Regions from separate parts of the Streptomyces sp. NPDC001594 genome, predicted to be linked through region 2. Evidence: riboswitches for the same ligand, from Rfam matches in the RefSeq annotation. Region 2 holds a riboswitch; each other region holds the start of a gene.
What was found. A riboswitch is a leader RNA that binds a small molecule or an ion and turns the genes downstream of it on or off. The one in region 2 is predicted to bind cyclic di-AMP.
Positions count from the first base shown of each region.

Region 1: it holds a riboswitch for cyclic di-AMP, as region 2 does, so the genes downstream of both, ACFY0O_RS15870 (peptidoglycan DD-metalloendopeptidase family protein) here and ACFY0O_RS20770 (transglycosylase family protein) in region 2, are expected to answer to the same signal.
Region 3: it holds a riboswitch for cyclic di-AMP, as region 2 does, so the genes downstream of both, ACFY0O_RS17825 (M23 family metallopeptidase) here and ACFY0O_RS20770 (transglycosylase family protein) in region 2, are expected to answer to the same signal.

Region 1 covers NZ_JBIAVB010000007.1:8,701-19,080, reverse strand. The annotation lists gene shc (squalene--hopene cyclase) at 111-2,162, shown strand; gene ACFY0O_RS15890 (1-hydroxy-2-methyl-2-butenyl 4-diphosphate reductase) at 2,162-2,800, shown strand; gene hpnH (adenosyl-hopene transferase HpnH) at 2,806-3,837, shown strand; gene ACFY0O_RS15880 (aspartate aminotransferase family protein) at 3,834-5,267, shown strand; gene ACFY0O_RS15875 (tyrosine-protein phosphatase) at 5,307-6,071, opposite strand; cyclic di-AMP (ydaO/yuaA leader) riboswitch at 6,403-6,594, shown strand; gene ACFY0O_RS15870 (peptidoglycan DD-metalloendopeptidase family protein) at 6,599-7,606, shown strand; gene ACFY0O_RS15865 (SGNH/GDSL hydrolase family protein) at 7,771-8,556, shown strand; gene ACFY0O_RS15860 (MBL fold metallo-hydrolase) at 8,680-9,885, shown strand; gene ACFY0O_RS15855 (sensor histidine kinase) at 10,174-10,380, shown strand, end outside.
Region 2 covers NZ_JBIAVB010000010.1:88,117-98,496, reverse strand. The annotation lists gene ACFY0O_RS20785 (globin domain-containing protein) at 1-679, opposite strand, end outside; gene ACFY0O_RS20780 (cytochrome P450) at 801-2,093, shown strand; gene ACFY0O_RS20775 (transglycosylase family protein) at 2,244-3,326, shown strand; cyclic di-AMP (ydaO/yuaA leader) riboswitch at 3,601-3,769, shown strand; gene ACFY0O_RS20770 (transglycosylase family protein) at 3,772-4,509, shown strand; gene eno (phosphopyruvate hydratase) at 4,815-6,101, shown strand; gene ACFY0O_RS20760 (septum formation initiator family protein) at 6,192-6,680, shown strand; gene ACFY0O_RS20755 (DUF501 domain-containing protein) at 6,772-7,317, shown strand; gene ACFY0O_RS20750 (exopolyphosphatase) at 7,314-8,255, shown strand; gene ACFY0O_RS20745 (NAD(P)/FAD-dependent oxidoreductase) at 8,828-10,204, shown strand.
Region 3 covers NZ_JBIAVB010000008.1:122,163-132,542, forward strand. The annotation lists gene ACFY0O_RS17815 (M16 family metallopeptidase) at 127-1,473, shown strand; gene ACFY0O_RS17820 (M16 family metallopeptidase) at 1,494-2,861, shown strand; cyclic di-AMP (ydaO/yuaA leader) riboswitch at 3,076-3,235, shown strand; gene ACFY0O_RS17825 (M23 family metallopeptidase) at 3,248-4,054, shown strand; gene ACFY0O_RS17830 (GntR family transcriptional regulator) at 4,218-4,883, shown strand; gene ACFY0O_RS17835 (HPr family phosphocarrier protein) at 5,075-5,356, opposite strand; gene ACFY0O_RS17840 (GNAT family N-acetyltransferase) at 5,569-8,397, shown strand; gene ACFY0O_RS17845 (DUF5998 family protein) at 8,445-9,032, shown strand; gene ACFY0O_RS17850 (alkaline phosphatase family protein) at 9,032-10,237, shown strand; gene ACFY0O_RS17855 (thymidine kinase) at 10,302-10,380, shown strand, end outside.

The DNA.
Region 1 (10,380 bases), on a different contig from region 2:
CGGAAAGTGGATATGAATCGCGAGTCGCCGGCCGGGCGCCCCTCCTCCTGAGAGGCCCCCGGCCGACGGCAGACCCTGGCACAGCCGACGAACGGTACGAAGGGGAAGCCATGACAGCGACGACCGACGGCGGCGGTGCGATCACCGACGGCGCCGATCCGCGACACGACAGCACGGCGGCCCCCGCCGCCACGGCCACAGGCCCGTCCGGCGAGGACACCGGCCTGCTCAAGGGAGTCAAGGAGGCCACCGACCGGGCCGTCCGCGAACTGCTGGACCGCCAGGACGCGGACGGCTGGTGGAAGGGCGACCTCCAGACCAACGTCACCATGGACGCCGAGGACCTGCTGCTGCGCCAGTTCCTGGGCATCCGCGACGAGGCGACCACCCGGGCCGCCGCCCTCTTCATCCGCGGAGAGCAGCAGCCCGACGGCACCTGGGCCACCTTCCACGGCGGCCCGCCCGAACTCTCCGCCACCATCGAGGCGTACGTGGCCCTGCGGCTGGCCGGGGACCTGCCCGACGCCCCGCACATGTCCCGCGCCTCCGCCTGGATCCGCGAGCAGGGCGGGATCGCCTCCGCCCGGGTGTTCACCCGCATCTGGCTGGCCCTCTTCGGCTGGTGGAGCTGGGACCACCTGCCCGAACTCCCGCCCGAGCTGGTCTTCCTGCCGTCCTGGGTGCCGCTGAACATCTACGACTTCGGCTGCTGGGCCCGCCAGACGATCGTCCCGCTGACCGTCGTCTCCGCGCTGCGGCCCGTCCGCCCGGCCCCCTTCACCCTCGACGAGCTGCACACCGACGCCCGCGACCCGAACCCGTCCAAACCAACGGCCCCGCTGGCCAGTTGGGACGGGGCCTTCCAGCGCATGGACAAGGCCCTGCACTTCTACCGGCGCGTCGCCCCGCGCCGGCTGCGCAAGGCGGCGATGGCCGCCGCCGGCCGCTGGATCGTCGAACGCCAGGAGAACGACGGCTGCTGGGGCGGCATCCAGCCCCCCGCCGTGTACTCCGTGATCGCCCTGCACCTGCTCGGCTACGACCTCGGGCACCCGGTGATGCGGGCCGGACTGGAATCCCTCGACCGCTTCACCGTCTGGCGCGAGGACGGCGCCCGGATGGTCGAGGCCTGCCAGTCCCCGGTCTGGGACACCTGCCTCGCCGCCATCGCCCTGGCCGACGCGGGCGTGGACCCCGGCCACCCGGCGCTGGTGAAGGCCGCCGACTGGATGCTCGGCGAGGAGATCCGGCGCAGCGGCGACTGGGCCGTGCGCCGCCCCGGCCTGGAACCGGGCGGCTGGGCCTTCGAGTTCCACAACGACACCTATCCCGACGTCGACGACACCGCCGAGGTGGTCCTGGCCCTGCGCCGGATCCGCCACCCGGAGCCGGCGAAGGTGGAGGCCGCCATCGCCCGCGGCACCTCCTGGACCCTCGGGATGCAGTCCAAGAACGGCGCCTGGGCCGCCTTCGACGCCGACAACACCAGCCCGTTCCCCAACCGGCTGCCCTTCTGCGACTTCGGGGAGGTCATCGACCCGCCGTCCGCCGACGTCACCGCCCACGTGGTGGAGATGCTCGCCGCCGAGGGCAAGGCCGGCGACCCGCGCGCCCGGCGCGGCATCGCCTGGCTGCTCGCCGAACAGGAGCCGGAGGGAAGCTGGTTCGGCCGCTGGGGCACCAACTACGTCTACGGGACCGGCTCGGTGGTCCCGGCCCTGACCGCCGCCGGGATCTCCCCCCGGCACCCCGCCGTGCGGCGGGCCGTCGGCTGGTTGGAGTCCGTGCAGAACGCGGACGGCGGCTGGGGCGAGGACCAGCGTTCCTACCAGGACCGATCCTGGGCGGGGAAGGGCGCCTCCACGGCCTCCCAGACCGCGTGGGCGCTGATGGCCCTGCTCGCGGCGGGGGAGCGGGAGGGCGAGGCCGTCCGGCGCGGGCTCGCGTACCTGGTGGAGACCCAGCGCGCCGACGGCACCTGGGACGAGCCGTACTTCACCGGGACCGGCTTCCCCTGGGACTTCTCCATCAACTACCACCTCTACCGGCAGGTGTTCCCCCTCACGGCCCTGGGCCGCTACCTGTACGGGGAGCCCTTCGGCCCGGGCGCCGCGCGAACCGGCGGCGCGGCGGCCGTTCCCGCTGCGGCCGAGGGGGTCTGATGTCCGCCCGCGCGGCCCCGTCCGCGCCGCCGCTGCTGATCGCCTGCGCCCTGCGCATCGAGCGGGCGGCCCTCGGCGGTACCGGCCGGGCCGCCGGCGGGGGCACCGTGCTGCGCACCGGGATGGGCCCGCGCGCCGCCGACCGGGCCGTGGCCCGGGCCCTGGGGCGCCCGGGGATGGAACGCGCCGCCGTCCTCGCCACCGGCTTCTGCGCCGGGCTGGTCCCCGGGATGAACCCCGGAGACCTCGTCGTGGCGGAGGAGACCCGCGACCCCCGCGGGGCGGTCCCCTGCACCGGTACCGCCGTGCTCGCCGGAGCACTGGCCCGCGCCGTTCCGGGGCGGACCGTGCACACCGGCGTACTGACCGGCTCCGACCACGTCGTCCGGGGCCAGGAGCGTGACCGGCTGCGGGCCGCCGGCGCGATCGCCGTCGACATGGAGTCCGCGGCCACCCTGTGGACCGCTTCCGGGGCGGGCCGCCCGGTTGCGGCCGTCCGGGTGATCGTGGACGCTCCAGAGCACGAGCTCGTCCGTATCGGCACGGTACGCGGAGGAATATCGGCCTTCCGTGTACTACGTGCCGTACTGCCCGCTTTTCATGAATGGCACCGTTCGTTACTGATTCCCAGGAGGTGAACCAGATGGCCATGCCGCTGCGACAGTCCATCAGGGTCGGGACCTATCTTCTCGAACAGAAGCTCCGCAAGCGTGAGAAGTTCCCGCTGATCGTCGAGCTGGAGCCGCTCTACGCGTGCAACCTGGCCTGTGAGGGGTGCGGCAAGATCCAGCACCCGGCCGGGGTGCTCAAGCAGCGCATGCCCGTCGCCCAGGCGGTCGGCGCCGTCCTGGAGTCCGGCGCGCCCATGGTGTCCATCGCGGGCGGCGAGCCCCTGATGCACCCCCAGATCGACGAGATCGTCCGACAGCTGGTGGCCCGGCGGAAGTACGTCTTCCTCTGCACCAACGCCATGCTGCTCCGCAAGAAGATCGAGAAGTTCACCCCGTCCCCCTACTTCGCCTTCGCCGTGCACATCGACGGGCTGCGCGAACGCCACGACGAATCCGTGGCCAAGGAAGGCGTTTTCGACGAGGCCGTCGCCGCGATCAAGGAGGCGAAGCGGCGCGGATTCCGGGTGACCACCAACTCCACCTTCTTCAACACCGACACCCCGCAGACCGTCATCGAGGTGCTGAACTACCTCAATGACGACCTCCAGGTGGACGAAATGATGATCTCGCCCGCCTATGCCTACGAAAAGGCGCCCGACCAGGAGCACTTCCTGGGCGTCGAACAGACCCGGGAACTCTTCAAGAAGGCCTTCGCGGGCGGCAACCGCCGCCGCTGGCGGCTGAACCACTCGCCGCTCTTCCTGGACTTCCTGGAAGGAAAGGCCGATTTCCCCTGCACCGCCTGGGCCATTCCGAATTACTCCCTCTTCGGCTGGCAGCGCCCCTGCTACCTGATGAGCGACGGATACGTGCCCACCTACCGGGAACTGGTGGACGACACCGACTGGAGCAAGTACGGCCGCGGCAAGGACCCGCGCTGCGCCAACTGCATGGCGCACTGCGGCTACGAGCCCACCGCCGTCCTCGCCACCATGGGCTCCCTCAAGGAGTCCCTGCGCGCCGCCCGCGAGACGGTCGCCGGGAACCGGGACGCGTCGGCATGACGGAGCCGCAGGCAGGGGCGGCCGGCGGGGGAAGGGCGTCCGGCGCGGGAGGCGGCTTCGACCTCGCCGCGCTGCTCGCCGAGCGCGGCGCGGAGCGCTACGAGCTGCACGCCCGCCACCTCAACCACCAGCTGCCCCGCATGCTGCGCACCATCGGCTTCGACAAGGTCTACGTGCGCGCCGAGGGCGCCCACTTCTGGGACGCCGAGGGCAACGACTACCTCGACATGCTCGCCGGCTTCGGCGTGATGGGCCTGGGCCGCCACCACCCGGTGGTCCGCCGGGCCCTGCACGACGTCCTGGACGCCCAGCTCGCCGACCTGACCCGCTTCGACTGCCAGCCGCTGCCCGGGCTGCTGGCCGAGAAGCTGCTCTCGCACAGCCCCCACCTGGACCGCGTCTTCTTCGGCAACAGCGGCACCGAGGCGGTCGAGACCGCCCTCAAGTTCGCCCGCTACGCCACCGGCCGGCCCAGGGTCCTCTACTGCGACCACGCCTTCCACGGGCTCACCACCGGCTCGCTGTCGGTCAACGGAGAGGGCGGATTCCGCGACGGCTTCGCCCCGCTGCTGCCCGACACGAAGATCGCCCTCGGGGACCTGGGGGCGCTGGAGCGCGAGCTGCGCCGGGGCGACGTGGCCGCCTTCGTGGTCGAGCCGATCCAGGGCAAGGGGGTGCACGCCGCCCCGCCGGGGTTCCTGCGCGCCGCCCAGGAGCTCCTGCACCGGCACAAGGCGCTGCTGATCGCCGACGAGGTGCAGACCGGCCTCGGACGCACCGGGGACTTCTACGCGTACCAGCACGAACCGGGCGTGGAGCCGGACCTGGTGTGCGTGGCCAAGGCCCTCTCCGGCGGCTACGTGCCCGTGGGTGCGACCCTGGGCAAGGACTGGATCTTCCAGAAGGTCTACTCGTCCATGGACCGCGTCCTCGTGCACTCCGCGAGCTTCGGTTCCAACGCCCAGGCGATGGCGGCCGGGCTGGCGGTCCTGCACGTCATGGAGGACGAGCAGGTCGTGGCCAACGCCCGGGCCATGGGCGACCTGCTGCGCGGACGGCTGGCCGCGCTCGTGGACGAGTACGAGATGCTCCACGAGGTGCGCGGCCGCGGGCTGATGATCGGCATCGAGTTCGGCCGGCCGTCCTCGCTGGGCCTGCGCGGCCGCTGGACGATGCTCCAGGCGGCCCGCAAGGGGCTGTTCGCCCAGATGGTCGTGGTGCCGCTGCTGAACCGGCACCGGATCCTCACCCAGGTCTCGGGGGACCACCTGGAGGTCATCAAGCTGATCCCGCCGCTGATCGTGGACGAGGCGGACGTGGACCGGTTCGTCGCCGCCTTCCGCGAGGTCATGGACGAGGCGCACGGCGGGGGCTCGCTGATGTGGGACTTCGGCCGGACCCTGGTCAAGCAGGCCGTCGGCAACCGCTAGCGGTAGGGGGCCCCGGTGCTTCCGGGGCCCTGGCCGGGCTCAGTCCAGCAGCTGGTCGCGCAGCCGCTCCCGCGTGGCCGGGGTGAGCCCCAGGCCGTCGGAGAGGTAGCGGTCGAGTCCGCCCCAGTGCGCGTCGACGGTCTCGTACGCGGCGAGCAGGTACTCGGGGCGGGCGTCGAACAGCGGCGCCAGCAGCTCCGTCACCTCCCCGGGCCGGGTCTCGGGCGTCTCGGTGCCGCGCAGCAGCCGGTAGCGGTTGTGCGGGGCGTTCGACTCCATGTAGTCCGCCACGATGGCGTCGCGGTCCACCCCCAGGGCGAGCAGGGTGACGGCGATCGACAGGCCCGCCCGGTCCTTGCCGGCCGCGCAGTGCAGGAGTGCGGGCACGCTGTCCTCGGCGAGGGCGCGCACCACCCGGCCGTGTTCGGCGGTGCGGTGGCGGATCATCTCGCGGTACGACTCCGCCATGCGGGCGGCCGCCCTGCCGTCGCCCAGCAGGGAGCGGAGCTGGTCGAGGCCGCCCTCGCGGACCGTCCGCCAGAACTCCCCGCCGTCGGCCGGGTCCGAGAGCGGGACGTTCACGTTGCGCACGCCCGGCAGTTCGACGTCCGGGCCCTCGACGGCCCGGTCGGCGGCGTTGCGGAAGTCGAAGACGGTGTGCAGGCCGAGGGAGGCGAGGAATTCTGCATCGGTTTCGGTGGCATGCGCCAGATGTCCGCTTCGGAACAGTCGTCCCGGCCTGACCCTCCGTCCGTCCGTGGTCGGCAAACCGCCCACGTCACGGAAATTGCGCACTCCGGTCATCTCGGGCGTGGGTTCGGGGTACGCGGGAAGGTCCTGCGGTATCTGCTGGGTCACGTGTTCTCCTCCGCGGTGCGCTGCGTGTCCGAATTGCTCTGGTTGGGACCAACTTGCCATAGGTGGACGAGAGATCGGGCCGAACTCCGTGAGCCAGATCATACGGTGACCGAGCGTGCCTGATCGCGGAACACGAATTCCCATGCGGGGAAGGTTGTTGGCGGTCGGGAATGGACGCAGGGTGACCGTAAATTCGTTGATCGGTCATACCTGCTATTCCGTCAGGGAATTCACCGCTTGTTGCCCGTGCCCCCGCTGGATTACCTTCGCGAGCGATCCGGGTGGACCGCCTAATCCTGCCGCCGCCCGGGAACCGCACCCGACCACGACGCGCGGCAGGAGCGGGGGAACCATGCAGGCCGCCGGGCCGGATCGAATCCGGCGCGGCTCGGGGTGAAGCCGTACCCGTACGGCCGGACATCTCCAGTCCGAACCCGACAGCTCACCTCGCAGGCGCCGGAGAGGAATTCGCCATGCCCGGAAAGGGCAAGCACCGCCGTCCGAAGTCCCGTTCCATATCCCGCGGCCTGGCCTTCGCCGGCACCGGGGGAGCCGCCCTCGCGCTGCCGCTGACCGGCGCCGCCGGAGCCCACGCGGCCGCCCCCGCCGCCGTGACCCCCGCCGTCGCGTCCGCCCAGGCCCCGGAGGCGTTCCGGACCGCCGCGCCCGCCGCGGCCCCGGCCGCCGCCCCGTCCGTCTACACGGTCGTCCCCGGCGACTGCCTCTCGGTCATCGCCGCCGAGCGCGGGCTCTCCGGGGGCTGGGAGCAGCTGTACGCCGACAACCGCGCGGCCGTCGGCGACGACCCCTCCCTCATCCACCCGGGCCTGCGCCTGACCCTCGGCGGGAGCGCCGGCCCCGCCGCCCCCAAGCCGGCTGCGGCCCCCGCCGAGGAGTCCTCGAGCGGAACTCCGGCGGCCGGTGAGGACGCCGCGGACCCCGCCCCGGCCGAGGAGGCCCCCGCCGCGTCGGGCGCCGCCGGCTCCTCGGGCGCCGCGCAGCGGAAGGGCTCCGCCGCGCCGGCCCGCGGAATGAAGCAGTCCGCCCCGGCCGCCCAGTCCGCCCCCGCGAGCGCCGCCGGATTCGTCGCCCCCGTCGGCGGCGGCATCTCCACCCAGTACCGCACCCCCGGCGCCATGTGGTCCTCCGGCTACCACACCGGCGTCGACTTCATCGCGAGCACCGGCACCACCGTCCGGGCCGTCGGCGCGGGCACGGTGGTTTCCGCAGGCTGGGGCGGTGCCTACGGCAACCAGGTCGTCATCCGGCACGCCGACGGCAAGTACTCCCAGTACGGCCACCTCTCCCAGCTGAACGTCTCGACGGGCCAGACCGTCACCGCCGGCCAGAGCATCGGCCTCTCCGGCGCCACCGGCAACGTGACCGGTCCGCACCTCCACTTCGAGATCCGCACGGGCCCCGCCTACGGCTCCGACATCGACCCGCTGGCCTACCTCCGCTCGAAGGGCGTCAGCGTCTGAGACCGCCCGGGCGGCGGAGCACCGACGCGCGCGGGGCCGGGGCCCGAGGGGGGTCCCGGCCCCGCGTGTACTTATTCCTTATCCCCCGCGTGGTATAGATCACGGTCCGTCAACCCCTCATTACGTTGGCGTAGGTTGGCGGCGGGGGTGAAGGATGGGTTCCCGTGGCAGCGACGAAGACGACACTCAAGACCATCGGCTCGTACGCGGCGATCGGGGACAGCTTCACCGAGGGCGTGGGGGACCCGGGACCCGGGGATTCGTATCTCGGCTGGGCGGACCGGCTCGCCGTACTCCTGGCGGATCAGCGCGACGAGCACGACTTCCGGTACGCGAACCTGGCGGTACGCGGCAAAGTCCTCGACCAGATCGTGGAGGAGCAGCTCCCGCGGGCCAAGGAGCTGGCCCCCGACCTCGTCTCCTTCTGTGCGGGCGGCAACGACATCATTCGGCCCGGCAGCGACCCCGACGACGTGGCGGAGCGCTTCGAGGCGGCCGTGGCCGACCTCACCGGCGCCGTCGGCCTCGTCATGATCACCACCGGCTTCGACACCCGGGGCGTGCCCGTCCTCAAGCACCTGCGCGGCAAGATCGCGACGTACAACGTCCACGTGCGCGCCATCGCCGACCGCTACGGCTGCCCGGTGCTCGACCTGTGGTCGCTCAAGACCGTCCAGGACCGCCGCGCCTGGGACGGCGACCGCCTCCACCTCTCGCCCGAGGGCCACACCCGCGTCGCGCTGCGCGCCGCGCAGGTCCTCGGCTACGAGGTCCCCACCGACCCCGACCAGCCCTGGCCGCCGGCCGCGCCGCGCGGCTCGGTGGACGTCACCCGGGACAACATCCAGTGGGCGCGCGAGCACCTCGTGCCCTGGATCGGGCGGCGGCTGCGCGGGGAGTCCTCCGGCGACAACGTCGAGGCCAAGCGCCCGGACCTGCTCCCGCTCTGACCCGGACGGCCGGGTCCGGCGGCGCGCCGGGCCCGGCCGGGCGGAATCCTGGGAAGCCGGTGCGCGTTGGGATGGTCGTGGGCGTCCCCCGCCCCACCCCACCCGCACTACCCAGGAGGCGCCTTGACCGGCTCCCTTCCCCTGCGTCCCCGGCTGCGCGCCCTGCGGCCCGAAGCCTTCGGCGCGGACCCGTCCGGTGCCCGGCTGGCGCGCATCCTGAGCTCGCCGAACTTCGCCGACGGCGTCTTCCAGAACCCGGTGGGGGCCCGGACCAGGCCTGCCGGCTCGATGCTGGAGTTCGCCAAGATCTACTTCCACAAGGAGCAGCGGATCCGGCGCAACCCCGGCGCGCCGATCCCCGTCTACCCCACCACCCTCGCCGAGCTGGCCAAGCCGCCGGCGAGCGGACTGCGCCTGACCTGGATGGGGCACTCCAGCGTGCTCGCCGAGATCGACGGCCGCCGCGTCCTCTTCGACCCCGTCTGGGGCGAGCGCTGCTCCCCCTTCCCCTTCGCCGGACCCAAGCGGCTGCACCCCGTGCCGGTACCGCTGGCCTCCCTCGGCGACGCCGACGTCGTGGTCATCTCCCACGACCACTACGACCACCTCGACCTGCCCACCATCAAGGCCCTGGCCGGCACCGGCACCGTCTTCGCCGTCCCGCTGGGCGTCGGCGCGCACCTGGAGCGCTGGGGCGTCGCCCCGGACCGGCTGCGCGAGCTGGACTGGAACGAGTCCACCGAGGTCGCCGGGCTCACCCTGACGGCCACCCCGGCCCGCCACTTCTGCGGGCGCGGGCTGCGCAACCAGCAGTCCACCCTGTGGGCCTCCTGGGTGGTCGCGGGCGAGCGGCACCGGATCTTCCACAGCGGGGACACCGGCTACTTCCCCGGCTTCAAGGAGATCGGCTCCGAACACGGCCCCTTCGACGCCACGATGATCCAGATCGGGGCCTACTCGGAGTACTGGCCCGACATCCACATGACCCCCGAGGAGGGCATGCGGGCCCACCTCGACCTCCAGGGCGGCGCCCCGTCCGGCACGATGCTGCCGATCCACTGGGGCACCTTCAACCTGGCCCCGCACCCATGGGACGAGCCCGGCGAGGGCACCCTGGCCGCCGCCGGGGCGGCGGGCGCCGCCGTCGCCCTGCCCATCCCCGGCCAGCCCTTCGAACCGGGCGCCCCCGAGGCCCCGGCCGCCCCCTGGTGGCGCCCCTTCGTGGCGGGCCCCCCGACCCCCGCGGACACCCCGCCCGCCCCCGCCACCCCCGCCCCGGCCCCGGCCCCGACGGCGGACCTCGGCGAACCGGAGGCCGTCGGCTCCTGACCTTCCGGCAGCGCGCGGGGAGCACAGGGCGCGCGGTACGCGTGGGCGGCCCGGGGCGGGAGCAGGCCCGTGGGGCGGCGCGCACGCCCCGACCTGCACGGGTGCGCGCGCTCCCGGCGCATTCGGGCTGTCGTGCGAGCGCTCCATCGGGAGCGGGAAGCAGGCCGCCGAAGTTCCCCAACTCGGCAACGGCCGTGGGAGCGTGCGGTCTAGCGTGGGTATCCGGTGATCAACACCGGGCCCCGGGAACTGGATCCGGGGGCCGGGCCCCACCTACCGAGGACGCCGATGTCCGGACTCCGCGCCGCCCGCCACGCCCCGTCGAGACACGCCGCCACGGGCCCCGGCCGGCAGATACGCCCCCAGCTGGTCCGTGCCGCCGTGCTGCCCACGCTCGCCGCCGGGCTCAGCGGCACCGCCGCGGTGATCTTCACCCTCCAGCTCGGCGGGGGCGCCGGACAGCGGGACGCGCGGCTGTGGCCGGTGCTCGCGGGC
Region 2 (10,380 bases):
TGAGCCGCAGCCGCTCGCCGGGCCCGGTCTCGCGGACCAGGGCGGTGCTGAGCCGGCCGCCCTCGATCCGGCTGACGTGCAGGTCGACGGTGTGGTCGGCGCGGGGGGCGTTGCCGAGGGAGTAGGTGCGCCACACGGACGGGACCCGCGCGCTGCTGACGCTGACGTACTGGCCGGGGAGGTACGGCAGCGGGGCGTGCGGCGCCAGGGTCAGGACGGCGACGTCCGGCCCGTAGCCGAGGTGGCGCACCACCTCGGCGTCCCACCAGGGCGGGTCCTCGCTCGCGGCGGCGCCGGCCGTCATCGCGTCGGCCATCAGCTGGTAGGCCTCGCTCCAGGCCTTCTCGGCGTCGGGGGTCCAGGCCGCGCCGGAGGTCGCGGCGAGGGCGGCGAGCAGGCTGGAGCCGACGGCGGCGTAGTGCTCGGGTCCGACCAGGAACTTGCGGTGGTCGCGGCCGAGGTCGTGGAGATAGGGGAGGAGGCCGTCGTCCTCCAGGCGGGAGACGATGTGGGTGAGGGCGGCGAACAGCCGGTCGCGCTGGCGCTCCAGGTCTTCGGCGGAGTCCGGGAACAGCCGGCGGATCCCGGGGTTGTGCCAGAAGAGGTGGGAGTAGAAGAACTTGACCGCGTGTTCGGCCCGTCTCTCCACCACCGCGAAACTGCTCTTCAAGATCCTCACGTCCACAGGACCGAAGTAGGAATGTCCGACAAGCCGCCGTCAAGGGAAGGGCGATCCACGGACAGCCGCGACGAACCGCCCATAACGGATGGCCGGTAGCGAGCCGGGATACCGTCGACGGGTGCACGAGCAGACCCCCGACACCCCGCCAGCCCCTTCCGTCCCCGAGGCGCCGACCCTCTTCGACTGGGAGTTCGCCACCGACCCCTACCCCGCCTACGCCTGGCTGCGCGAGCACGCGCCCGTGCACCGCGCCACGCTCCCCAGCGGGGTCGAGGCCTGGCTCGTGACCCGGTACGCGGACGCCCGCCAGGCCCTCGCCGACCAGCGGCTGAGCAAGAACCCGGCGCACCACGCCGAGCCGGCCCACGCCAAGGGCAAGACCGGGATCCCCGGTGAGCGCAAGGCGGAGCTGATGACCCACCTGCTCAACATCGACCCGCCGGACCACACCCGGCTGCGCCGGCTGGTGTCGAAGGCGTTCACCCCGCGCCGCGTCGCGGAGTTCACCCCGAGGGTGCAGGAGCTGACCGACCGCCTCATCGACGCCATGGTGGAGAAGGCCGGGGCCCAGGGAAGGGGGGAGGCGGACCTCATCCACGAGTTCGCGTTCCCGCTCCCCATCTACGCCATCTGCGAGATGCTCGGCGTACCGCGCGAGGACCAGGACGACTTCCGCGACTGGGCCGGGATGATGATCCGCCACGGCGGTGGCCCGCGCGGCGGGGTGGCCCGGTCGGTGAAGCGGATGCGCACCTATCTCGGGGAGCTGATCCACCGCAAGCGGGACGATCTGGGCAATGACCTCATCTCCGACCTGATCCGGGCGAGCGACCACGGCGACCACCTGACGGAGGCCGAGGCCACCGCGATGGCCTTCATCCTCCTCTTCGCCGGCTTCGAGACGACCGTCAACCTCATCGGCAACGGGGTCCACTCCCTCTTCATGAACCCCGGCCAGCGCGCCCGCCTCCAGGACTCCCTCGCCGCGGGCGAGACCGCCCTGCTGGAGACCGGCGTCGAGGAACTGCTGCGCTACGACGGCCCGGTGGAACTGGCCACCTGGCGGTTCGCCACCCGCCCGCTGGCCCTCGGCGGCCAGGACATCGCCGCCGGCGACCCCGTCCTGGTGGTCCTCGCGGCGGCCGACCGCGACCCCGCGCGCTTCGCCGATCCGGACACCCTCGACCTCTCCCGGAGTGACAATCAGCACCTCGGATACGGCCACGGGATCCACTACTGCCTCGGCGCCCCGCTCGCCCGCCTGGAGGGCCAGACGGCGCTCGCGACTTTGCTGAAGCGTCTGCCGGATCTGGAACTTGCCGTTCCCCCTGCGGACCTGCGCTGGCGCGGCGGACTCATCATGAGGGGCCTGCGCACCCTGCCCGTGCGCTTCACAGTCCCGAACGCCTGAGCCGCGCGCCGAGGCGCCGACGACGGCCCCGCACCGGCCCCCGGGGCGGCGGAACTGACCGGAATTCAGTCTTCGGCCGAACTTGTGACATCCGTTCGAAGGAGGCTAGGTTCTGCCGTTACCCCGCCGTTATACGAAAGGTGCAGGCTCATGCTTCCCGGGAACGGCCGCCACAGACGACCCCGTCAGGTCCCCGCCATCGTCGTCACCGCCGGAGTCACCGGCTCGGCGCTGGCCCTGCCGCTGCTCGCCGCCACCGGCGCGAGCGCGGCCGACACCGCGACGTGGGACAAGGTCGCCGACTGCGAGAGCGGCGGCACGTGGAGCGCCAACTTCGGCAGCGGGGCCTACGGCGGACTCCAGTTCACCCTGGAGCAGTGGAAGAACGCGGGCGGCCTCGAGTTCGCGGAGCGCCCCGACCTCGCCAGCCGCTCGCAGCAGATAGCCGTGGCCGAGCGGGTGCTGGACTCCCAGGGCCCCGAGGCGTGGCCGCTGTGCTCCGCCTCGGCGGGGCTGTCGAAGAACGGGCCGAAGCCCGACGTGGACACCGGCACCTCCAAGACCCCCGGCCCGGTCGGCCCCAGCCCGGCCCGGCCCGACTTCTCGGTGCCGTCCACCGGGAAGGACAAGCCCTCCACGGACTTCGGGGCGCCCACGCCGGCCCCCGGCACCCCGGGCCCCGGCGTGCTGCCGGACTACCCGCTGGGAGCCACCAGCGGACTGCCCGTCATGCCGGAGCCGGACTACTCCGTGCCGCCCACCCCGACCACGGGCCCCACCGCCCCGACCACCAACCCGGCCAACCCGGCCAACACGGGCAACACGGGCAACCAGGGCAACCAGAACGGTCAGGGCAACCCGGGCAACTCCAACAACCAGGGCACCCCGGCCACTCCGACGGCCCCCGGCACCCCGACCGCCCCGGTCGACCCGACGGCCCCGGCCACCCCGGGCGCCACGCCCGCTCCTTCGCCCTCCGCAGACGCCTCCGGGGGCAACGGCAAGCACCGCGGCCCGGCCGCCCTCGAGGTGCCCGCGGCCCCTGGCGCGGCGTCAGCCGCCGCCGCGGAGCCCGTGTACACGGTGAAGCCGGGCGACAGCCTGGCGGCCATCGCGGACGCCAACGGCCTCAAGGGCGGTTGGACCGCCCTCTACCAGGCCAACGAGCAGGTCATCGGCCAGGACGCGGACCTCATCAAGCCCGGCCAGAACCTGGATCTAACCAAGAAATAGGGGTAGTTCGGGCAGCCGTTACGGGCTGAATGTCCGTTATCGGCAAGTGAGACATGCATCTCTTCCGGACAACTGGCGTGTCTCATTCCGGAACTTCCGCAAACCCCGCCCCGACCTGCGCAAACGCGCCCTCCCGGAACGCAAGTAGGCCGGTTTCTCCCCAAAATCACACGTTGAACATCGGGGAGAGACCTGTCTACCTTCTGAGTCGCTCGCCACCGCGAGCTCCTTCGACCGCATCGCCGAATCCTGCCGGCGGCCGGAGGGAACAGTCGTCGCGCAAGCGCCGTTGGCAGGAGCGGGGGAACCAAGGTAGTTGCCGGGAAAGGCCGTTGAGAGACGGCCCGCGTACCGGCTTGGGGTGAAGACGCGCAACTGCGCGGCCGGGCAACTCATCCGCCCGAACCCGACAGCTCACCTCGAAGGCGTCGGTGAGGAGAACTCCATGCTGCTTTCCGGCAAGGGCAAGCACCGCCGCGGCTCCAAGGCCGTCCGTATCGTCACGCTCGCCGGTGTCGCCGGTGTCGCCGTCGCCGCCCCGCTGATGGCGGCCGGTTCCGCCAGCGCCGCGACCGTCTCGGAGTGGGACAAGGTCGCCTCGTGCGAGTCCGGCGGCAACTGGTCCATCAACACCGGCAACGGTTACTACGGCGGTCTCCAGTTCTCCGCCTCCACCTGGGCCGCGTACGGCGGCAAGGCGTACGCCGCGCAGGCCAACCAGGCCACCAAGTCGCAGCAGATAGCCATCGCCGAGAAGGTCCTCAAGGGCCAGGGCAAGGGCGCCTGGCCGTCCTGCGGCGTCGGCCTGTCCAACTCCGCCTACAACGGCGGCGGCTCGACCACCACCCCGGCCAAGCCGAAGCCGGAGACCAAGCCGGCCCCGGCCAAGCCCGCCCCGGCGAAGCCCTCCACCCCGAAGGCCGACACCGAGACCAAGAGCACCGGCTCCGGCTCCGGCAACTGGACCCCGTCCAAGCCGGCCCCGTCGAAGCCGTCGACCCCGAAGGCCGAGACCCCGGCCACCGGCAACGGCTCGTACACGGTCAAGGAGGGTGACACCCTCGGCACCATCGCCGACGCCAACGGCGTCAAGGGCGGCTGGGAGAAGCTGTTCGACCTGAACAAGGACACCGTCAAGGACGCCGACCTGATCTTCCCGGGTCAGAAGCTGAAGCTCAGCTGAACTCCGGCGTAACACCCTGAGCCGCATCCGTGCGGCATCCGGGCGGCACCCCCGCACGGCCCGTGGCACCGACGCCCGGCGCGCATCCCTTGCGCGCCGGGCGTCGTCGCGTCCGGGCCGCGCCGCCGCACGTCCGGCCCGATTTCCAGGGTCCTATGTCCTGGAAGGCGGGTATTCGGCCCCTTTTTCGTCCCAGGACCCGGGCGGTCGGCTGGCCGACCGCCCGGAGCCGGTTAGGCTCTAGTCGGCGAAGGCCGTCCCAGGCCCCACGCCACCGCACACCCAGCGTCACATCCCAGAAGGAGATGCTCGTGCCGTCCATCGACGTCGTCGTAGCCCGGGAAATCCTGGACTCCCGAGGCAACCCCACGGTCGAGGTCGAGGTGGGCCTCGACGACGGCAGCACCGGCCGTGCTGCAGTTCCGTCCGGTGCCTCCACCGGAGCGTTCGAAGCCGTAGAGCTCCGCGACGGTGACCCCAACCGCTACCTGGGCAAGGGCGTCGAGAAGGCCGTCCTGGCCGTCATCGAGCAGCTCGGCCCGGAGCTCGTCGGCTACGACGCCACCGAGCAGCGCCTGATCGACCAGGCGATGATCGACCTGGACGCCACCGAGAACAAGGGCTCCCTCGGCGCCAACGCCATCCTCGGCGTCTCCCTCGCCGTCGCGCACGCCGCGTCCGAGGCCTCCGACCTCCCGCTCTTCCGCTACCTCGGCGGCCCGAACGCGCACCTGCTGCCCGTTCCGATGATGAACATCCTCAACGGCGGTTCGCACGCGGACTCCAACGTCGACATCCAGGAGTTCATGATCGCGCCGATCGGCGCGGAGTCCTTCTCCGAGGCCCTGCGCTGGGGTGCCGAGGTCTACCACACCCTCAAGAAGGTCCTGCACACCAAGGGCCTCTCCACCGGCCTGGGCGACGAGGGCGGCTTCGCCCCGAACCTGGAGTCCAACCGCGCCGCGCTCGACCTCATCATCGAGGCCATCAAGCAGGCCGGCTACGTCCCGGGCAAGGACATCGCGCTCGCGCTCGACGTCGCCGCGTCCGAGTTCTACAAGGACGGCAAGTACGAGTTCGAGGGCCAGTCCCGCTCGGCCGCCGAGATGACCGAGTACTACGAGGAGCTCGTCTCCGCGTACCCGCTCGTCTCCATCGAGGACCCGCTGTTCGAGGACGACTGGGCCGGCTGGAAGACCGTCACCGACCGCCTGGGCTCCAAGGTCCAGATCGTCGGCGACGACCTCTTCGTCACCAACCCCGAGCGCCTGGCCCGCGGCATCGAGGAGGGCTCCGCGAACGCCCTGCTCGTCAAGGTCAACCAGATCGGTTCGCTGACCGAGACCCTCGACGCCGTCGAGATGGCCCAGCGCAACGGCTTCAAGTGCATGATGTCCCACCGCTCCGGCGAGACCGAGGACGTCACCATCGCCGACCTCGCCGTCGCGGTGAACTGCGGCCAGATCAAGACCGGCGCCCCGGCCCGCTCGGACCGCGTCGCCAAGTACAACCAGCTGCTGCGCATCGAGGAGATCCTCGACGACGCCGCGGTGTACGCCGGGCGCAGCGCCTTCCCGCGCTTCAAGGGCTGAGTCCTCGCCTAGCCTCCCTACGTCCCCGCACTCGGTCCCGTACCGTGTGCGGGGACGTATTGCGTAGCGCGTACAAGGGGAGGCGGATCAATGGCCGGGAACCGGGACCGGTTCTCCACCTTCTCCACGGCGACCAGGCTCCGGCAGCTCGGGGAGCGGACCGCGGCCCACGTCTACCGCTCGCAGTCCCGCCGGGTCGTGCGCCGCAGCCGGCTCACCGGCCGGGCGGCGCTACTGGTGCTCGTGCTCTGTACGCTGGTCGTCGCCCTCGCCTACCCGATGCGCCAGTACGTGTCCCAGCGCTCGGAGATCGCCGACCAGCAGCGGGCCGCCGCCACCGCGCGCAAGCGCCTGGAGCAGCTCCGCGACGAGAAGGCGCGCTGGCAGGACCCCGCCTACGCGGAGCAGCAGGCGCGCAGGCACCTGCACTTCGTGCGCCCGGGGGAGATCGGCTACATCATGACCGACCCCGGGGCCGCGGCCGCGGAGCACCGCCGCGGCGGCCAGAGCGGATCCGACCGCCCCTGGTACTCCAACGTCTGGGACGGCGTCGACAAGGCCGACCGCCCCGGCGACTGACCCACCCGTTGGCCCACCCATCACGACCGTCACGTACGGGCGACCGCAGGCGGCCGCCCCGTACGACCGAACGAAGAGACTTCCTCCAGGCATGCAGACGCCCCCGCCCCAGACCGACCGGACCGAGCCGACCGCCGCCGACATCGAGGCGTTCGAGCAGCAGCTCGGCCGCCCCCCGCGCGGGCTGCGCGCCATCGCGCACCGCTGCCCCTGCGGCCAGCCGGACGTCGTCGAGACCGCCCCGCGCCTCCCCGACGGCACCCCTTTCCCCACGCTGTACTACCTCACCTGCCCGCGCGCGGCCTCCGCGATCGGCACGCTGGAGGCCAACGGCGTGATGAAGGAGATGCAGGCCCGCCTCGCCGAGGACCCGGAGCTCGCCGCCGCGTACCGGAAGGCGCACGAGGACTACATCCAGCGCCGCGACGCCATCGAGGTGCTCCAGGGCTTCCCGAGCGCCGGGGGCATGCCGGACCGGGTGAAGTGCCTGCACGTGCTGGTCGGCCACTCGCTCGCGGCCGGCCCCGGGGTGAACCCGTTCGGCGACGAGGCCCTCGCGATGCTGCCGGAGTGGTGGGCCAAGGGCGCCTGCGTCACCCCCTGCTCCGACGGGGTGAAGGAAGAGGGGTCCGCATGACCCGGGTCGCCGGCATCGACTGCGGTACGAACTCCATCCGCCTCCTCGTCGCCGACTGCGACCCGGCCACCGGGGAGCTGGTCGAGCTCGACCGCCGGATGACCATCGTCCGGCTCGGCCAGGGCGTGGACAAGACCGGCCGGCTGGCCCCGGAGGCGCTCCAGCGCACCTTCGCGGCCTGCCGCGAGTACGCCGCGGTGATCAAGGAGCTGGGTGCCGAGCGGGTCCGCTTCGTGGCCACCTCGGCCTCGCGTGACGCCGAGAACCGCGAGGACTTCGTGCGGGGCGTCCTGGACATCCTGGGCGTGGAGCCCGAGGTGATCTCCGGGGACCAGGAGGCGGAGTTCTCCTTCACCGGCGCCACCAAGGAGCTCACCGGCGACACGGCCCTGGAGCGGCCCTTCCTGGTGGTGGACATCGGCGGCGGCTCGACCGAGTTCGTCGTCGGCGAGGAGCACGTGCGGGCGGCCCGCTCCGTCGACGTGGGCTGCGTCCGGATGACCGAGCGCCACCTGGTGGTGGACGGCGAGGTCACCGACCCGCCGACCGGGGCGCAGATCGCCGCCATGCGCGCCGACATCGAGGCGGCCCTGGACCTGGCCGCCGAGACCGTCCCGCTGGACGAGGCCCGCACCCTGGTGGGCCTGGCGGGCTCGGTGACCACGGTCGCCGCGATCGCCCTGGAGCTGCCGGAGTACCGCTCCGAGCGCATCCACCACTCCCGGATCTCCTACGAGCAGGTCCGCGAGATCAGCGGGCGCATGCTGACCGCCACCCACGCCGAGCGCGCGGCGATCCCCGTGATGCACCCGGGGCGGGTCGACGTGATCGGCGCGGGCGCCCTGGTCCTGCTCGCGATCATGGAGCGCACCGGTGCCGCCGAGGTCGTGGTCTCCGAGCACGACATCCTGGACGGCATCGCCTGGTCCGTGGCCTGACCGGTCCGCCGGTGCGGGTGCACGAGGGGGCGTCCGGATCCGGACGCCCCCTCGAGCCGTTCGAGGGCGTTCCTGAGGCGCCCGTCGTGCGGGGCTGTGGCGCGCGAATATCGCGTTCCGCCCGATGAGTGGCTGGTGGGGCGGGGGAGCACGCCCGGGGCGGGAGCTGTGTGGGGGCAGTGCGACGCCGGTGCGGGGCTCCCGGGAGGCCGAAAAGGCCCTCCCGCGAACCAAGTTCGTGAAGTTCTTCACAAGGAAAAAGCGTCCCTCGGGTCAACAAGAGGGTTGTTCGAGGGGTTCTTGAGGGTCGCAGGGTCGTTTCAGCACCTGTTTGTGCGATGCGCGGCCGCTACGGGTTTCGTATCAGAGGTAAGGACGAAACCCGGTGGTCCAGTCCGGTGGGGGGCCTGGAGGCCAGTTCAGGGCGGGTGAACAACGAATCCCGATACCCTCTGGTTCCCGTTGTGCGCCATGATCTGGGTCACGCGGGGCGCGCAGTGTAGCAGAGGTGTCCCAGCTCCTTGTGAAGGGGCTCACGAGCATCACCCCTTGGGGTGCTGGATACTCATCTCATGAGCACCACGGAGCGTCCCAGGATCCTCGTTGTAGGAGGTGGGTACGTAGGCCTGTACGCAGCCAAGCGCATCATGAAGAAGATGCGCTACGGCGAGGCGACCGTCACGGTCGTCGACCCGCGCTCGTACATGACCTACCAGCCCTTCCTCCCCGAAGTGGCCGCAGGCAGCATCTCGCCTCGGCACGTCGTCGTCCCGCTGCGACGCGTGCTGCCCAAGGCTGAGGTTCTCACCGGCCGGGTCACCACCATCGACCAGGACCGCAAGGTCGCCGTCGTCACGCCGCTGGTCGGCGAGGCGTACGAGCTGCCCTTCGACTACCTGGTGATCGCGCTCGGCGCCGTCTCGCGCACCTTCCCGATCCCCGGCCTGGCCGAACAGGGCATCGGTATGAAGGGCGTCGAGGAGGGCATCGGCCTGCGCAACCACGTCCTCGAGCAGCTGGACAAGGCGGAGTCCACGACGGACGAGAACGTCCGCCGCAAGGCCCTCACCTTCGTCTTCGTCGGCGGCGGCTTCGCCGGCGCCGAGACGATCGGCGAGGTCGAGGACATGGCCCGCGACGCCGCGAAGTACTACACCACGATCAAGCGCGAGGACATGCGCTTCGTCCTGGTCGACGCGGCCGACAAGATCCTCCCCGAGGTCGGGCCCAAGCTCGGCACCTGGGGCAAGGAGCACCTCGAGTCGCGCGGCATCGAGATCTACCTCAACACCTCCATGGACTCCTGCGTGGACGGCCACGTGGTGCTGAAGAACGGCCTCGAGGTCGACTCCAACACCATCGTGTGGACCGCGGGCGTCAAGCCGAACCCGGCGCTGGCCCGCTACGGCCTGCCGCTCGGCCCGCGCGGCCACGTGGACACCGCCCCGACCCTCCAGGTCCAGGGCACCGACTACATCTGGGCCGCCGGCGACAACGCCCAGGTCCCGGACGTCGCCGCCCGCAAGGCCGGCGTCGAGAACGCCTGGTGCCCGCCGAACGCCCAGCACGCGCTGCGCCAGGCCAAGGTCCTCGGCGACAACGTGGTCTCCGGCATGCGGGGCTTCCCGCAGAAGGAGTACGCGCACTCCAACAAGGGTGCGGTGGCCGGCCTCGGCCTCCACAAGGGCGTGGCGATGATCGTCATGGGCAAGATGAAGATCAAGCTCAAGGGCCGTCTCGCCTGGTACATGCACCGTGGCTACCACGGCATGGCCATGCCGACCTGGAACCGCAAGATCCGCGTCTTCGCGGACTGGACCCTCGGCATGTTCCTCAAGCGTGAGGTCGTCGCCCTCGGCGCCCTCGAAACCCCGCGCGAGGAGTTCTACGAGGCCGCCAAGCCGGCGCCGGCTCCGGCCGCCGCCCCGGCCGAGAAGGCCAAGGCCTGACCCCGGCGCTGACGCCGGTCTCCTGAGCACGACCCCGAAGGGGCCGCCCGCCATCCGTGGTGCGGGCGGCCCCTTCGGCGTGCCCCGGTCAAGGTGCGCTCAAGGTGCGGTCCAGGTGTGATTCGGCGGCGAATGGCGCTCCTCCGGAATGGGTAGCCGGTTGGTCTGACACCTTG
Region 3 (10,380 bases), on a different contig from region 2:
GAGGCACCGACAACGCCGACTCCGACCCAGGTGAGGGCCGGGAACTTCTCCGCGCACCTGCGCGCTTGCATACAGTGGCAGGTCGATAAGAAATCTCTGCATCGCGATCGAAGGGACCACATGCCCATGGGTCACACGGCCACAGCTCAGGCCGGCTCCGGCGGCCTGACAGCGACCGAGCACCGGCTGGCCAACGGCCTGCGCGTGGTGCTGTCCGAGGACCACCTCACCCCGGTCGCCGCCGTCTGCCTCTGGTACGACGTCGGCTCCCGCCACGAAGTCAAGGGGCGGACCGGTCTGGCTCACCTCTTCGAGCACCTGATGTTCCAGGGATCGGCGAGCGTACCGGGCAACGGGCACTTCGAGCTCGTCCAGGGCGCCGGCGGCTCGCTGAACGGCACCACCAGCTTCGAGCGCACCAACTACTTCGAGACGATGCCCGCCCACCAGCTGGAGCTCGCGCTGTGGCTGGAGGCGGACCGCATGGGCTCGCTGCTGGCCGCCCTGGACGAGGAGTCCATGGAGAACCAGCGCGACGTCGTCAAGAACGAGCGCCGCCAGCGCTACGACAACGTCCCGTACGGCACGGCGTTCGAGCGCCTGACCGCCCTCGCCTACCCCGAGGGCCACCCGTACCACCACACCCCGATCGGCTCCATGGCCGACCTGGACGCCGCCTCCCTCGAGGACGCCCGGAACTTCTTCCGTACGTACTACGCGCCCAACAACGCCGTCCTGTCGGTCGTGGGCGACATCGACCCCGTGCGCACCCTCGCCTGGGTCGAGAAGTACTTCGGCAGCATCCCGGCGCACGACGGCAAGCAGCCGCCCCGCGACGGCACCCTCCCCGAGATCATGGGCGGGCAGCTGCGCGAGGAGATCGTCGAGGAGGTCCCGGCCCGCGCGCTGATGGCCGCCTACCGCCTCCCGCACGACGGCACCCGCGAGTGCGACGCGGCGGACGTGGCGCTGACGATCCTCGGCGGCGGCGAGTCCTCCCGCCTGCACAACCGCCTGGTCCGCCGCGACCAGAGCGCCGTCGCGGCCGGCTTCGGCCTGCTGCGGCTGGCCGGCGCGCCCTCCCTGGGCTGGCTGGACGTCAAGACCTCCAGCGGCGTCGAGGTGCCCGCCATCGAGGCGGCCGTCGACGAGGAGCTCGCCCGGTTCGCCGCCGAGGGCCCCACCGCCGACGAGATGGAGCGCGCCCAGGCGCAGCTGGAGCGCGAATGGCTGGACCGGCTGGGCACGGTCGCCGGCCGCGCCGACGAACTGTGCCGCTTCGCGGTGCTGTTCGGTGACCCGCAGCTGGCGCTGACCGCCGTCCAGCGGGTCCTGGAGGTCACCGCCGAGGAGGTGCAGGCCGTGGCCGCCGCCCGGCTGCGCCCCGACAACCGCGCGGTCCTGGTCTACGAGCCGCTGGCCGGCGCCGAAGAGAACGACGAGAGCGACGAGAACGAGGGGGCGGAGCAGTGAGCGACACCGCAGCCGTCACGATGACCTTCCACCCGCGTCCGGAGGCCGGCGAGGCCAGGCCGTGGGCCTTCCCCGCCCCCGAGCGCTCCACCCTGGGCAACGGGCTGACCCTGCTGCGCTGCCACCGCCCCGGCCAGCAGGTCGTCGCGGTCGAGGTCAACCTCGCGGCCCCGCTCGACGCCGAGCCCGCGGGCCTCGACGGCGTGGCCACGATCATGGCCCGCGCCCTGTCGGAAGGCACCGACAAGCACTCCGCCGAGGAGTTCGCCGCCGAGCTGGAGCGCTGCGGCGCCACCCTCGACGCGCACGCCGACCACCCCGGCCTGCGCGTCTCCCTGGAGGTCCCCGCCTCCCGCCTGCCCAAGGCGCTCGGACTGCTCGCCGAGGCGCTGAGCGCGCCCGCGTTCGACGACGGCGAGGTCTCCCGGCTGGTGCGCAACCGGCTCGACGAGATCCCGCACGAGCAGGCCAATCCGCAGCGCCGGGCGGCCAAGGAGCTCTCCAAGGAGCTCTTCCCGGCCACCCTGCGCATGTCCCGCCCGCGCCAGGGCACGGAGGAGACGGTCGCCCGGATCGACTCGGCCGCCGTACGCGCCTTCTACGAGGCCCACGTACGCCCCGCCACCGCCACCGCGGTGGTCGTCGGCGACCTGACCGGCATCGACCTCGACGCCGCCCTCGCCGCCACCCTGGGCGCCTGGACGGGGAACACCGCGGCCCCCCTGCCGGTGCCGCCGGTGACCGCCGACGACACGGGCCGCGTGATCATCGTGGACCGGCCCGGCGCGGTCCAGACGCAGCTGCTGATCGGCCGGATCGGCCCGGACCGGCACGACATCGTCTGGGCCCCGCAGGTCCTCGGCACGTACTGCCTGGGGGGCACCCTGACCTCCCGTCTGGACAAGGTGCTGCGTGAGGAGAAGGGCTACACCTACGGCGTGCGCGCCTTCGCCCAGGTGCTGCGCTCCACGGCCGACGGCAAGGGCGCCTCGATGCTCGCCATCAGCGGCTCGGTGGACACCCCCAACACCGGTCCGGCGCTGGAGGACCTGTGGCAGGTGCTGCGCACCCTCGCCGCCGGGGGCCTGACGGACGCCGAGCGCGACGTGGCGGTGCAGAACCTGGTGGGCGTGGCCCCGTTGAAGTTCGAGACGGCCGCCTCGGTCGCCGGGACCCTGGCCGACCAGGTGGAGCAGGAACTGCCGGACGACTACCAGGCGCGGCTGTACGCGCGGCTGGCCGAAACCGGTACGGCGGAGGCCACTTCGGCGGTCGTGAGCGCCTTCCCGGTGGACCGTCTGGTCACCGTCCTGGTGGGCGACGCGGCGCAGATCGAGGAGCCGGTGCGGGCCCTCGGGATCGGTGAGGTCGCGGTCGTCGCCAACTGACCGGCGGCCGGCCGGCAACTGGCCGGTGGTCGACCTGCCTTGAAGGGGCCCGGCGGGACGTCCGCCGGGCCCTCTTTGTCCGTTTGGTGGTGTGGTTTCAGGTATGCGGTGTGGCGTACGCAACAAATCCGGTCGTCTGTTTGGCGATCGACTGATGATCCGCCTAGCGTCAGGCGTGCTGTCCGTCAGTTGTGCCAGCCGCACCCGCGGCACCGGACAGCGATCGCCGAGTCCCCGTCAGGCGCGAGCCTGGGGAGCCGGGGACCCACATCAGTCCCTGGGGTGAATCGGACCGCCTCGCCAGAGGGGGCCCGTAGGAGACCTTCCTGCTCCGAACCCGTCAGCTAACCCGGTAGGCGAGAGGGAAGGAAAGGATCACCCCCGCCATGGCGTTTGGCAGTCGTGCAGCCGGTTCCGGTAAGCACCGTGGTTCGAGCCGTATGAGCCGCAAGACCGCCGGCTACGCCGGTATAGCCGCCCTCGCCACCACGGGCGTGGTCGGCACCCTGGCGGCCCCGGCCTTCGCCGCCGACTCCCACGGGGGCCCGTCCCTCGAGGACACCGGCGCCCTGAACGCGATCGTCGTCGCCGACGGTCTCCAGGACGACATCCAGGTCCAGGCCGAGACCCAGCAGACCGCCGCCGAGTCCGTCGCCGCCCAGGCGCAGGCCGAGGCCGACGCCAAGACGCGCGCCGCCGAGGCGAAGCGCATGGCCGAGGCCAAGGAGAAGGCCGAGCGCGAGGCCGCCGAGAAGGCCGCCCAGGAGGAGGCCCGCAAGCGCCTCAACACCTTCGTGGCCCCGGTGGACGGCTCCTACGTCAGCACCCAGTACGGCGCGGGCGGCGGCATGTGGTCCTCCGGCAGCCACACGGGCATCGACTTCCACGCCGACGAGGGCACGTCCGTCCACGCCGTGGGCGCGGGCACCATCGTCGAGGCCGGCTGGGGCGGCGCCTACGGCAACAACGTCGTGATCCGCCACAACGACGGCACCTACACCCAGTACGGCCACCTGATGTCGCTGAGCGTCTCGGTCGGCGAGACCGTCACCGCGGGCCAGCAGATCGGCCTGTCGGGCTCCACCGGCAACTCCAGCGGCCCGCACCTGCACTTCGAGGCCCGCACCGGCGCCACGTACGGCACGGACATCAACCCGCTGGCCTACCTGCGCCAGCACGGCGTCGGCATCTGACCCGACCCCCGCTTCCCGTTCGCGCAAGGCCCCGGCTCCCCGAGCCGGGGCCTTCCGTGTTTTCGTTTCGAATTTCCGGGCTTTCTCGGAAATCCCCGCCTGTTGCAATAGAGTCGCAGGGGCGGCACGGTCGATCGGAACGAAACCCAGCGGAGGTCCGGCCTTGCGTATTCCGGCGCACGCGGTGTGCACAGCCATTCGCGACGATATCGTCTCCGGTTTCTTCGGGCCCGGCGGCCGGCTGACCGAGGAGGTGCTCGCCCGCCGGTACGGGGTCTCGCGGGTGCCGGTGCGCGAGGCGCTGCGCACGCTGGAGTCCGAGGGGTTCGTCACCACGCGGCGGCACGCGGGGGCCTGTGTGGCGGAGCCGGGCGAGCAGGAGGCCGAGGACCTGCTGGAGCTGCGGACGCTGCTGGAGCCGCTGGCGGCGGCCCGTGCGGCCCGGCGGCGCACCGACGCGCACCTGAAGGTGCTGCGGGGCCTGGTACGGCTGGGCCAGCAGCGGGCCAGGCGGGGGCAGGGGGAGGATCTCAGGGCGCTGGAGACCTGGTTCCACGAGACCCTGGCGCAGGCCTCCGGCAGCCCGGGGCTGATCGCGCTCCTCACCCAGACCCGGCGCAAGATCGCCTGGCTGTACGAGGCGGGGACCCCGGGCCGGCCGGTGGACTGCTGGGCGGAGCACGGCGCGGTGGTGGACGCCGTGGCCCGGGGCGACGCGGAACGCGCCCGTGCGCTGGCCGCGCTCTACGCGGAGCGGACGGCGGGGGTTTTCCGGCTGCGGGTGAGGAGTTTGCAACCTGCCGTAAACACGGGGAGTGGCCGGAATTAACGCGGGGCGCGTATGAAAGGGCGGGGGGTGGCGGAATTCCGCCCCGAATGGAATCGGGCGTGATTTCCGGCCGATTTTCATCGGGGGTTGCGGGGGGCTTTTCGGTGCGGTGCCGGCCGGTCGGGGCCCGGGAAACGCCGAAGCCGCGGCTCCCGGGGTGGTGGGGGCCGCGGCTTCGGTGAAGGGTCGGGTCAGACCGTTTCGGGGAGTTCCTCCAGGCCCTCCGCCACCAGCTTCGCGAGCCGGTCCAGCGCGGCCTCCGCGCCCTCGGCCTCGGACGCCAGGACGATCTCCTCGCCGCCCTGGGCGCCCAGGCCCAGGACCGCCAGCATCGACGCGGCGTTGACGGGGTCGCCGCCCGCCTTCGCGATGGTCACCGGGACGCCGGAGGCGGTCGTCGCGCGGACGAAGATCGAGGCGGGACGAGCGTGCAGGCCCTCGGCCCAGCCGACGTTGACGCGGCGCTCTGCCATGGTGATGCCCTTCAGGTTCTGGAGGTTGTCTAGACCAGTCTCTCACGTCACCCGGAATGGTCGGACCGACCTTCGGCCCGATCCCGCCGCCGTTCGGCCCTCCTCAGCTTTGCACTGATTCGCCCCCGTGCGCCTCATTCCCGGACCACGTGCCGTCCGGCCTGTCGGAGCCGCCCGGCCACCTGGCCGGATCTTCCCCTTACCCTGGCCCCATGACCATCGCGTCGGACCCCTCGTACCCGGCCCACTGGGAAGCGGACGTCGTGCTGCGCGACGGCGGCACCGCCCGGATCCGCCCCATCACGACCGAGGACGCGGGCCGCCTGGTCAGCTTCTACGAGCAGGTCTCGGACGAGTCGAAGTACTACCGGTTCTTCGCCCCCTACCCCCGCCTCTCCGACCGCGACGTCCACCGGTTCACGCACCACGACCACGTGGACCGCGTCGGCCTCGCCGCGACCATCGGCGGGGAGTTCATCGCCACCGTCCGCTACGACCGCATCGGCCCCGACGGCCGCCCCGCCTCCGCCCCCGCCGACGAGGCCGAGGTGGCCTTCCTCGTCCAGGACGCCCACCAGGGCCGCGGGGTCGCCTCCGCCCTGCTCGAACACATCGGGGCCGTGGCCCGGGAGCGCGGCATCCGCCGCTTCGCGGCCGAGGTGCTGCCCGCCAACACCAAGATGATCAAGGTGTTCACGGACGCCGGCTACCAGCAGAAGCGCAGCTTCGAGGACGGCTCCGTCCACCTCACCCTCGACCTCGAACCCACCGCCGAGTCCCTCGCCGTCCAGCGCGCCCGCGAACAGCGCGCCGAGGCCCGCTCCGTCCAGCGGCTGCTCGCCCCCGGCTCGGTCGCGGTGATCGGCGTCAGCCGCTCCGGATCCGGGGTCGGCGCCGCCGCCCTGCGCAACCTGCGCGACGGCGGCTTCCACGGGCACCTCTACGCCGTCAACGAGGCCCGGGCGGCCGGGATGGAGGGCGACCTGCTGGACGGGGTGCGGGCCTACCGCACCGTCGCCGACATCGGGGCCCCCGTGGACCTCGCCGTGATCGCCGTCCCCGCCGAGCGGGTGCCGGACGCCGTCGCCGCCTGCGGGGAGCACGGGGTGCAGGGGCTGGTCGTCCTGTCGGCCGGGTACGGGGAGAGCGGCCCGGAGGGCCTGGACCGCCAGCGCGAACTGGTCCGCCAGGTCCGCTCGTACGGGATGCGCCTCATCGGGCCGAACGCCTTCGGGGTGATCAACACCGCGCCGGACGTGGAGCTCAACGCCTCCCTGGCCCCCGCCCCCGCCACCGCGCGCGGGCGGACCGGACTGTTCACGCAGTCGGGGGCCATCGGCATCGCCCTGCTGTCCGGGCTGCTGCGCCGCGGGGAGGGCCTGTCCTCCTTCGTGTCCGCCGGCAACCGGGCGGACGTCTCCGGCAACGACATCCTCCAGTACTGGTACGAGGACGGGTCCACCGACGTGGCCCTGATGTACCTGGAAACCCTCGGCAACCCGCGCAAGTTCACCCGCCTCGCCCGCCGCACCGCCGCCGTCAAGCCCGTCGTCGTCGCCCTCGGCGGCCGCCACACCCCCGCCGGACACCTCGTCCCCGGCACCCGGCTCCCCGAGGCCACCGTCTCCGAGCTGCTCCGCCAGGCCGGCGTCATCCGGGTCCACACCGTCACCGAGCTCGTCGACGCCGGGCTCCTGCTGGCCGGCCAGCCCCTGCCGGCCGGGCCCCGGGTGGCCATCCTCGGCAACTCCGAGTCCCTCGGCGTCCTCACGTACGACGCCTGCCTGACCGAGGGGCTGCGGCCCTCGCCCCCGCTGGACCTGACCACCGCCGCCACCCCCGAGGACTTCCGCACCGCCCTCACCGCCGCCCTGGCCTCCGAGGACTGCGACGCCGTCGTCGTCACCGCCATCCCCTGGGTCGGCGAGCGGGCCCTGGCCGACGACCTCGCGGAGGCCCTGCGCGAGGCCGTCGCCGAGGTCCCCGGCAAACCCGTCGCCGTGGTCCACGTCGAGCTCGGCGAACTCGTCGAGGCCCTCTCCGCCGCCCGGGCCACCGGCCCGGCCGCCACTCCCGGGCCCGCCACGCCGCCGCCCGCCGCCCCCGCACCCCACGACCGCACCCCGGACCCGGCCCGCGCCACGGCCCCCGCTCCGGCCCCCGCCCCCGCCGGGCGGATCCCCGCCTACCCCGCCGCCGAGCGGGCCGTGAAGGCCCTCGCCGAAGCCGTCCGCTACGCCCAGTGGCGCCGCGCCAACGCCGACGCCGGGCACGTCCCCGAGTACGAGGACATCGACGAGAGCGGCGCCGCCGACCGGCTCGCCGCCCTCCTCGCCGGGGTCGCCGAGGGCGCCGCGCTGACCCTGGACGAGCTCGACGCCCGCGAGCTCCTCGCCCGCTACGGGATCCGCGTCCTCCCCGTCCTCCCCGCCCCCAGCGCCGACGCCGCCGTCCGCGCGGCCCGCGTCCTCGGCTACCCCGTCGCCCTCAAGACCACCGCCCCGCACCTGCGCCACCGCGCCGACCTGGGCGGCGTACGCCTCGACCTCACCACCGAGGCCGAGCTGCGGCGCTCGTACGAGGAGCTCACCGAGGCCCTCGGCAAGCCCGCCGAGCTGCTGCCCGTCGTCCAGTCGATGGCCCCGCGCGGGGTGGACACCGTCGTCCGCGCCGTCGTCGACCCCGCCGCCGGCGCCGTCCTCTCCTTCGGGCTCGCCGGGGTCCCCTCCGAGCTGCTCGGGGACACCGCGCACCGGCTGGTCCCCGTCACCGACCGGGACGCCGCCGGACTGGTCCGCGCCCTGCGCGCCGCGCCCCTCCTCTTCGGCTGGCGCGGCAGCGACCCCGTCGACACCCCGGCCCTGGAGGAACTGCTGCTGCGGCTGTCCCGGCTGGTGGACGACCATCCCGAAGTGACCGGAATCTCCCTGGAGCCGGTCGTCGTGGCCACGGAGGGCCTCACCGTGCTCAGCGCCACCGTCCGTGTCGCCCACCCGCCCGCACGGACCGACCTCGGACCGCGAACCCTGCCCAGCTACTGACCGCCGGGCAGGTAGGGGGACCCCGGACGGGCCTTAGGATGGACCTCATGGCGAAATCCGGTACGACGACCCAGGGGCTGCGCGCGGCGATCGAGCGCAGCGGCTACTACCCGGCCCTCGTGGCCGAGGCCGTGGAGGCCGCGGTGGGCGGCGAGCCGGTCTCGTCGTACGTGGTCCACCAGGAGACCACCTTCGACTCCAACGAGGTGCGCCGGCACGTGACCGTGCTGGTCCTCACCGACAACCGGTTCATCGTCAGCCACACCGACGAGCAGGCCGCCGACGCCGGGTCCCCCTCCCCGTACGCGACCACCTCGACGGAGTCGGTCAAGCTCGGCTCGATCTCCTCGGTGGTGCTCAGCCGCGTCGTCGCCAACCCGGAGTCCTACACGCCCGGCCAGCTGCCCCGCGAGGTCGTCCTGACCATCGGCTGGGGCGCGGTCTCGCGCATCGACCTGGAGCCCGCCGCCTGCGGCGACCCCAACTGCGACTCCGACCACGGCTACACCGGCAACTCCACCGCCGACGACCTCAGCCTGCGCGTCAGCGAGGCCGGCGACGGCCCCGAGACCGTCCGCCAGACCCTGCTCTTCGCCCAGGCGCTCTCCGAGGCCACCGCGGCCACGACCCGCTGATGTCGTACTCCGTGCCGCCGAACTGGCAGGACGACCCGGAACTCCTCGACCTCGCCGGCGCCCCGGTCCCGCACTACGGCACGGGCTCCCTCGCCGACCTGCTGCCGACCCTGGCGGCCGGCCAGGGCGTCCCCGGGCTCACCGCCGGGATCGCCGAGCTGACCCCGGCGGACCGCAACTGCGTCTTCCTCGTCGACGGCATGGGCTGGGAGCAGATCAAGGCCCACCCGGAGTACGCCCCCTTCCTGACCTCCCTCCTCGCGAGCTCGCGCGGCGGCACGGGCCGTCCGGTCACCGCCGGCTTCCCGGCGACCACCGCCACCTCCCTCGCCTCCGTCGGCACCGGCCTGCCGCCCGCCCGGCACGGCCTGCCCGGCTACGCCGTGCGCAACCCGGCCTCCGGCGAGCTGATGAACCAGCTCCGCTGGCACCCGTGGACCCCGCCGAAGCCCTGGCAGCCGTACCCCACGGTCTTCCAGCTCGCGGACGCGGCCGGCGTGCACACCGCCCAGGTGTCCGCCCCCAACTTCCAGAGCACCCCGCTCACCCAGATCGCCCTCAGCGGCGGCACCTTCCACGGCCGGATGACCGGCGAGGAGCGGATGGACCTCGCCGCGATCCAGCTCGCGGCCGGTGAGCGCTCCCTCGTCTACACGTACTACAGCGAGCTCGACGGGGCCGGACACCGCCACGGCGTGGACTCCGACGCCTGGCGCGGCCAGCTCATGTACGTGGACCGGCTCGTGCAGCGGCTCGCCGAGCAGCTGCCGCCGCGCACCGCGCTCTACGTGACCGCCGACCACGGCATGGTCGACGTCCCCTTCGACGAGGACTCCCGCATCGACTTCGACGAGGACTGGGAGCTCGGCGCCGGAGTCGCCCTGCTCGGCGGCGAGGGCCGCGCCCGGCACGTCTACGCGGTGCCCGGCGCCGAGGCGGACGTGCTGACCGTATGGCGCGAGGTGCTGGGCGACCGCTTCTGGATCGCGAGTCGCGAAGAGGCCCTGGAACTGGGCTGGTTCGGGGCGCCGGGGGAGTGCGACGAGCGGGTCCTCGGCCGGATCGGCGACGTGGTCGCCGCCGCCCACGCCGACGTGGCGATCACCGCCTCCCGCAACGAGCCCAACGAGTCCGCCCTCACCGGCATGCACGGCTCCATGACGGCGGCGGAACAGCTGGTCCCGCTCCTCGAAGTCCGCACCTGACCCGCTGTCGCCCCGCCCCTCCTCCCCACCCCCGCCCCATGACCCGAAAGGTCCCGTACTTCCCATGCCCGAGCTGGTGTTCTTCTCCGGAACGATGGACTGCGGAAAGAGCACACTGGCTCTCCAGATCGGCCACAACCGCT